Regions from separate parts of the Gordonia alkanivorans genome, predicted to be linked through region 2. Evidence: riboswitches for the same ligand, from Rfam matches in the RefSeq annotation. Region 2 holds a riboswitch; the other holds the start of a gene.
The links. A riboswitch is a leader RNA that binds a small molecule or an ion and turns the genes downstream of it on or off. The one in region 2 is predicted to bind cyclic di-AMP.

Region 1 (3,396 bases), 2.0 Mb from region 2:
TTCCTTCACCACCGTCTCCCTCGACCCTCCGCTGGTGTCGGTGTGCGTTCAGAACACGTCGACGACGTGGCCGCAGATCCGTACCGCGCCGGCCATCGGGGTCAGCGTCTTCGCCGGCGACCAGACCGACGTCTGCAAACAGCTCGCCGGTCCGTCGGTGCGCCGGTTCGACGGCATCACACCGCTGCGTACCGACGCCGGGGCCGTCTTCGTCCCGGACGCCGCCGCCCATCTGTCGTGCACCATCCACAACGAGATCCAGGCCGGCGACCACACCGTCGTGCTGCTGGAGATCAGCACCCTGCGCGCCGATCCCGGCGTCGAGCCGCTCGTGTTCCACGCCAGCACCTTCCGTGCCCTCGAGGCCCGCAAGAACCCGAACGCCACGTGATCTGCAGGACAGCATGAGCACGGTCGGCCTCGGGATCCCCACGCCACGGCCGTTGACGGCCGGGGCGCCTTCCGACGTGCCCACGCAGGGACCCCTGCGCGACACGTTCGGGCGGGTCGCGAAGGACCTGCGGGTCTCGGTGACCGACCGGTGCAATCTGCGCTGTACCTACTGCATGCCGGCCGAGGGACTCGACTGGATGCCGAACGACGCGGTGCTGAGCGCCGACGAGCTGATCCGTGTGCTGACGGTCGCGGTCCGCGATCTGGGGATCGAACGCATCCGCTTCACCGGCGGGGAGCCCCTGCTTCGCCGCGACCTCGAGCAGGTCATCGGCGCCGTCGCCGCCCTGCCCCGGCGGCCCGAGATCGCGATGACCACCAACGGCCTGGGCCTCACGCGGCGGATCGACGGTCTCGTCACCGCCGGCCTCGACCGCATCAACATCTCCCTCGATACCGTCGACCGCGAACGATTCGCCGAGATCACCCGGCGCGACCGGCTCGACGACGTGCTGGCCGGTCTCGCCGCCGCCACACGCGCGGGCCTCGACCCCGTCAAGGTCAACGCCGTGATCCCCGACCGCGCCGACCTCGACGCCGTCCCCGATCTACTCGCCTACTGCCTGGAACACGGCTACGAGCTGCGGATCATCGAGCAGATGCCGCTCGACGCCGACCACGCCTGGCAACGGACCCGGATGGTGACCGCCGACGAGATCCTCGCGACGCTTCGCACACGGTTCGATCTGCTGCCCGATCCGGCACCGCGCGGCAGCGCCCCGGCGGCCACCTGGATCGTCGACGGCCATCGGACTTCGCGGGGCCCGGCCAAGGTCGGGGTGATCGCCTCGGTCACCCGCCCGTTCTGCGGCGACTGCGACCGCACCCGGCTCACCGCCGACGGATCGCTGCGCAACTGCCTGTTCGCGTCGTCGGAGACCGATCTGCGCGCCGTGCTGCGCACGCTGCCCGACGACGAGATCGACGCCGCCATCGCGGCGCTGTGGCGCACCGACATGTGGCAGAAGGCTCCCGGACACGAGGTGAACGCGGCCGGCTTCGTGCAGCCGACCCGGCCCATGTCCGCCATCGGCGGATAGGCTCTGCCCCGATGAACCTCACCGTCCGCTTCTTCGCCGCGGCTCGCGCCGCCGCCGGCACCGAGGCGCGCGTCGTCGACATCGACCCCGCGACCACCCTCGGCGACCTGGAGTCGACGCTGTCGGCCGGCAACCCCGAACTGGCGAAGGTCCTGAAGCGCTGCTCTTATCTCCGCGACGAAACGACCTTCACCGACCGTTCACAACAGCTCGGCATCTGCTCGACACTCGACGTCCTCCCCCCGTTCGCCGGTGGCTGACACCACAGTCGCCTTGTGACCTTTATCACATCACGGCCCGATAACGAGATGGCCACGGGAGCGCATCCGGCCCGATGAACTGCGGTGACGCCGAATGTTGATCGGGAGACCAGGTTCTGGCGAAAAAATCAGTTGCGTTCAAGCAGGTGAATCGGCCGATCGAACGACGTAATGTACGAAGCGACCTTCCCGAAGGTCACGGTAAGGAAACAGAACATACGTCCCGCCGGCCGCGCCGAGCCTCGCTCCGCCGGAGGGTACGACCGCACGAAATCTAGGAGCGAGGACGGGGGACCCAACCTCATCCCCTGAGACCGGGCACCAAACACGGTGTCCTCGGGGTTAAGTCCCAGGCGCAGAACCATGATTAACAATTCATGGTGACGCACTGGGGCCGAGCAACCTCTCGCTCGAACCCGACAGCTGACTTCGTAGGCGCGTGGAGAGAGGAATTCGATCTATGTCCGGACGTCACCGCAAGCAGACGACCAGCTCGACCACCAAGACCATCACCAAGGTCGCCCTCACCGGCGCCGTCCTCGGTGGCGGAGCCGCCCTCCTGGGCACCGGTACCGCGAACGCCGCAACCGACGCCGAATGGAACAAGGTCGCCCAGTGCGAGTCCGGTGGTAACTGGGCCATCAACACCGGCAACGGCTACCACGGCGGCCTGCAGTTCTCACCGAGCACCTGGAGCGGCCACGGCGGCGGCGAGTTCGCCCCGACCGCCGAGCAGGCCACCCGCGAGGAGCAGATCGTCGTCGCCGAGCGCGTGCTCGCCTCGCAGGGCAAGGGCGCATGGCCCACCTGTGGCGTCGGCCTGTCGGGCCACACCCCGCGCACCGCGCCGAGCGATGTCCCGGCACCGATCGTCAAGAAGCTCCAGGACGGCAACGGCAGCTTCAGCCTCGTCAAGGCTCCTGAGGCCAAGAACACCGACGACGTCGCCAAGCAGGTCACCTCGGTTCTCACCGACGCCGGTGTGAGCCCCGAGGTCAAGAACCTCTGGAACGCCGCCAAGAACAGTGGTGTCTCGCTGAGCCCCGATCAGATCAAGCTGTTCAACGACAACAAGCACCTGCTGCCCAACCCCTGACGAGTAGCAGCCCTACCTGTAGCAGCTCGGACACAATCCGCGGCGCACAGAGGGACCAAGACGAAGGGCCCCGCACGATGACTGATCCGTGCGGGGCCCTTTTCCAATTCTCAGGTGTTTTCCGACAGCCCAACGGCGTCGGAACCCAGAACCTGCAGTAGAGCGAGTGCCTCGGCGTCTGCCGAACCCGCCGGCGCACTGTAGAGAACCAGATGCTGGTCCCGTTCGGCGAGCTCCAGCGAATCGCAGTCGACCGTGATCTTCCCGACGACCGGATGCTGCAGACTCTTCCGGAGCGTCGGCGCGGCCGCGACGTCGTGTTGGTCCCACAGCCGCGCGAACTGTTCGCTGCCCGCCCGGAGGTCCTCGACGAGACCGACGACCGCCGGGTCCGACGGATAGCGGGTCGACGCGAGCCGCAACCTGGCGACGACGTGATGCCGGAACTCCGCGCCGTCGGAGATGCCGTACAGCACTGCCGATGCGCCGTCCCCGAGGAACGCGCGACGCGCGAGATTCCGTCCGTCCGGGCCGAGTTCGGCGAAAT
Region 2 (3,396 bases):
CGGTGGCGCCGAGGCGCTTGGTGCACGTGCGCAGTCCGGCGGCCGCGGCGATCACGTCGGCCACCGTCGCCGCGTTGTTGCGGTTGCCCACCGGACCGATGGATTCGTCGGTGGGCGTGCGGCTCACCTTGAGGCGCGGGAAGCGCTCCTCGGTGAGCGTCACCCACCATCCCTTGTGGGGCTGCGTCGAACGCCGGTTGTAGGCCGGCGCGTGGGCAGCGAGCAATCGCAGCTCGCGGACGGCCGCCTCGAGCGCGTGAGAACACTCGACGACGTCGACGCGCTCGGCCAGCAGGACCATCTCGGTGATGCGGCGTCGGGGATCGCTGCCGGAGAAATAGGAACGGACGCGGCGTCGGAGGTCCACCGCGGTGCCGACATAGAGGACCTCGTTCGACGGTCCGCGGAAGAGATAGACGCCCGGCCGCGCGGGCACACGGTCGGCCATCTGACGTTTGGCCCGCAGGCGCGGATCGGTGCGCGGCAGATAGGAGGTGAGTTCCCCGACCGTCGAGATGCCCTGATTCCCGACGCGCTCGAGGAGACGGTGGAAGACCTCGACGGTGGCGCGGGCGTCGTCCAGGGCCCGGTGGGTCGGACGGACCGAGACGTCGAAGAGTTCGGCGAGTGCGCTCAGCTTGACCGTGGGCGCCTCGTCGCGGGGCAGGATGCGACGGGCCATCGTCACGGTGCAGAGGCTGAGGCTGAACGGCCAGTCCAGGTGGAGCCGGAGGGCGTTCTGCCGCAGGAACCCCATGTCGAAGCGCGCGTTGTGGGCGACCAGGATCGCGCCGCGGGCGAACTCGAGGAACGAGGGCAGCACAGATTCGATCCGGGGGGCGTCGGTGACCATCGCCGTCGTGATCCCCGTGAGCGTGACGATCTGCGGAGGGATGGGCCGGCCGGGATCGACGAGGGTGGCGAACTCGCCGATCACCTCGCCGCCGCGGATCTTCACCGCGCCGATCTCGGTGATGCGGTCGCCTGCGGGATTCGAGCCGGTGGTCTCGAGGTCGACGACGACGAGCGTGGTGTCGAACAGAGCGCGATCGCTGAACTCGCTCGACATGGCGTCGCCGCCGGTGGCCTGGTCGGCGGCCTCGAGATCCGCGAAGGTCAGCTGTCCCGAGATCACCTGTCCTGCGGCTGCACCGCCACCATCCCTGCGCGTCACGAGGCGAACATTAGTTCGACGCACCGACACGGCGGATGTGACACCCCGATCGTTCGTTCCGTTTCGGTCCCGGGGCCGCGGCGCGGACGTACGCCGACGTCACCTGTTACTCGTGTGACGCATGTGTCGAACACTGTGCGAGCGAGTTTGTCGGTGGTGGTCCCTAGTCTCCATCTCGAAGTGAGAGATCGACGCCGACGGCGCCGAAATCGCCCGCCGTGACCCGCCCGATCCGGAGTTCAAACGCCTCCGGCGGCCAGATGAGATGGAGATCACACGATGCATGTCGACTGCGCAACCTGCCCGGCCCGCCCCGTCGCCTGTGACGGGTGCATGATGACCGTGCTTTTCGGTGGCCCGAACTGGGACGATGCACCCGTTGAAGGTGGAGCTTCGGTAACGGTGCAGGCCCTCGACGACGATGCGGAACTGGACCTCGCGATCGATGTGTTGCAGTCGGCTGCAATGGTCACCAGTGCCGCTGCACGATCTGCAAGAACCGATAAAACTGCACGTCAGAAGCCATTTCGCGTCATCTCGTCGACCGAACTCCGGGCGGGCTGAGAAGCGGTGGCGAACTGCGTGTCCGGTGCCTAGTGGACACAGCGCCGACGATTTCGTAACCTTTCTGAGACCTTTGCGGAGCGTCCCGCTTCAACAGAAGTGGTCCGCACAAGTCACCGCTCAATCGCCCTCACGGGCGAACCGGGGAACCACTTACTTCGGGCAGCGCGGCCAGGGATGTCGGTACTGACACGACCAGCTGAGACTGTCCCGATCGGGGTGAATCGCGTCAACGCGCAAACGTGTCCTTCTGGGATACGGCTGTGCCGAAAACGCGTAGGGCCACTCTTCCGGCCCGAACCCGACAGCTAACTCGGTCGGCGGTACAGGGAGAAACTGAAGGAGAACTCGCTTCGTGGCCAAACATCGTTTGGAACAGCCCAATCGTGGGAGCACGGTTGCCAAGAAGGCGGTGATCGCTGGATCGATCACGCTCGGTTCGCTCGCTGCCGCGGCCGGCCCTGCTCTTGCAGCCCCGGTCCACACCCCGCTCGGTACCTTCGAGATCCCGGCACTGCCCGGTGAGCAGAAGGCCCCGGAAGCGGCCCCGGCACCCAAGCCCGTCGCGAAGTCGCCGGCTGCCACGGTCGAGATCCCCAACGTCGGCCAGTTCACCATCCCGGGTATCGGTCAGAACCAGATCCCGCAGCAGTTCCGTCCGCATGGTGGCGCCCCCCTCGGGCAGCCTCAGCTGACCGCCGGCCAGAAGGCCGTCAAGGCTGCGGAGAGCAAGATCGGCTCGCCGTACTCGTACGGTTCGGCCGGCCCCAACGCCTTCGACTGTTCGGGTCTCGTCTACTGGTCCTACAAGCAGGCCGGCAAGAACATCCCCCGTGACAGCTACGGCCAGCTCGGTGGCGGGCGCGCGGTCTCCTACAGCGAGGCCAAGCCGGGCGACGTGATGATCTTCAACGGTGGCGGCCATGCCGGCATCTACGTCGGAAACGGACAGTTCGTCCACTCCTCGACCTACGGCACGCCCGTGAAGCGTGACGCGGTCAAGGAATGGCAGCTCACCGGTATCCGGCGGTACTGAGACCAACTGAACAAGAGCATCAGGAGAGGGCGGGTCGCGAGCTTTGTGCGATCCGCCCGATCCAGTCTCGGGGGCCATCGGGGGAACTTAGGGTGGTCCGCGGGGGAGGAACGAAGCGGTAGAGGAGTGACTGGACCGTGCTTTCCGGGGAGGGACTAGTGAACGCGATGCGTCTGCGCGCTCGATCGGGCCCGATGATGCTCGCCTTGTGTCTGCTGGCGGCGATCGTGACCGTCGTCCCGCTGACGACCGGCGGCGTCGGGCAGGCCCAGGCCGCGCCCGCGCGATCGGCGGATCAGCTTCTCGATCGATACAAACAGCTCGGCACCGAGGCCGAGAAGACCACCGAGGCGATGCACAACGCCAAGATCGAGTACGACAAGCAGCGCTCGATCGTTGCGCAGGCCAAGCGGGCCGCGGCCGACGCCCAGCGCAAACTCGACATCAGCCGTGAGCAGCTCGCCTCCTACCAGGCCAGGGTCGACGCCATCGTGCGCGCCAGCTACCAGGGCGCCCGCGTCAGCGGTCTCTACGCGGTGATGGTCAGCGACTCGCCCCAGGCGCTGCTCGACCAGATGTCGGGACTCGACATGATCTCGCGGCAGGCCGCTTCCGACCTGAC

Region 1: another riboswitch for cyclic di-AMP. It lies ahead of C5O27_RS21455 (transglycosylase family protein); the one in region 2 lies ahead of C5O27_RS12285 (C40 family peptidase).

What each region holds. Positions count from the first base shown of each region.
Region 1 covers NZ_CP027114.1:4,724,224-4,727,619, forward strand. Annotated here, with positions in the region: gene C5O27_RS21440 (flavin reductase family protein) at 1-391, shown strand, start outside; gene moaA (GTP 3',8-cyclase MoaA) at 405-1,493, shown strand; gene C5O27_RS21450 (MoaD/ThiS family protein) at 1,505-1,753, shown strand; cyclic di-AMP (ydaO/yuaA leader) riboswitch at 2,008-2,207, shown strand; gene C5O27_RS21455 (transglycosylase family protein) at 2,214-2,849, shown strand; gene C5O27_RS21460 (helix-turn-helix domain-containing protein) at 2,960-3,396, opposite strand, start outside.
Region 2 covers NZ_CP027114.1:2,707,965-2,711,360, forward strand. Annotated here, with positions in the region: gene C5O27_RS12275 (DEDD exonuclease domain-containing protein) at 1-1,174, opposite strand, end outside; gene C5O27_RS12280 (hypothetical protein) at 1,508-1,738, shown strand; cyclic di-AMP (ydaO/yuaA leader) riboswitch at 1,846-2,076, shown strand; gene C5O27_RS12285 (C40 family peptidase) at 2,094-2,774, shown strand; gene C5O27_RS12290 (C40 family peptidase) at 2,942-3,396, shown strand, end outside.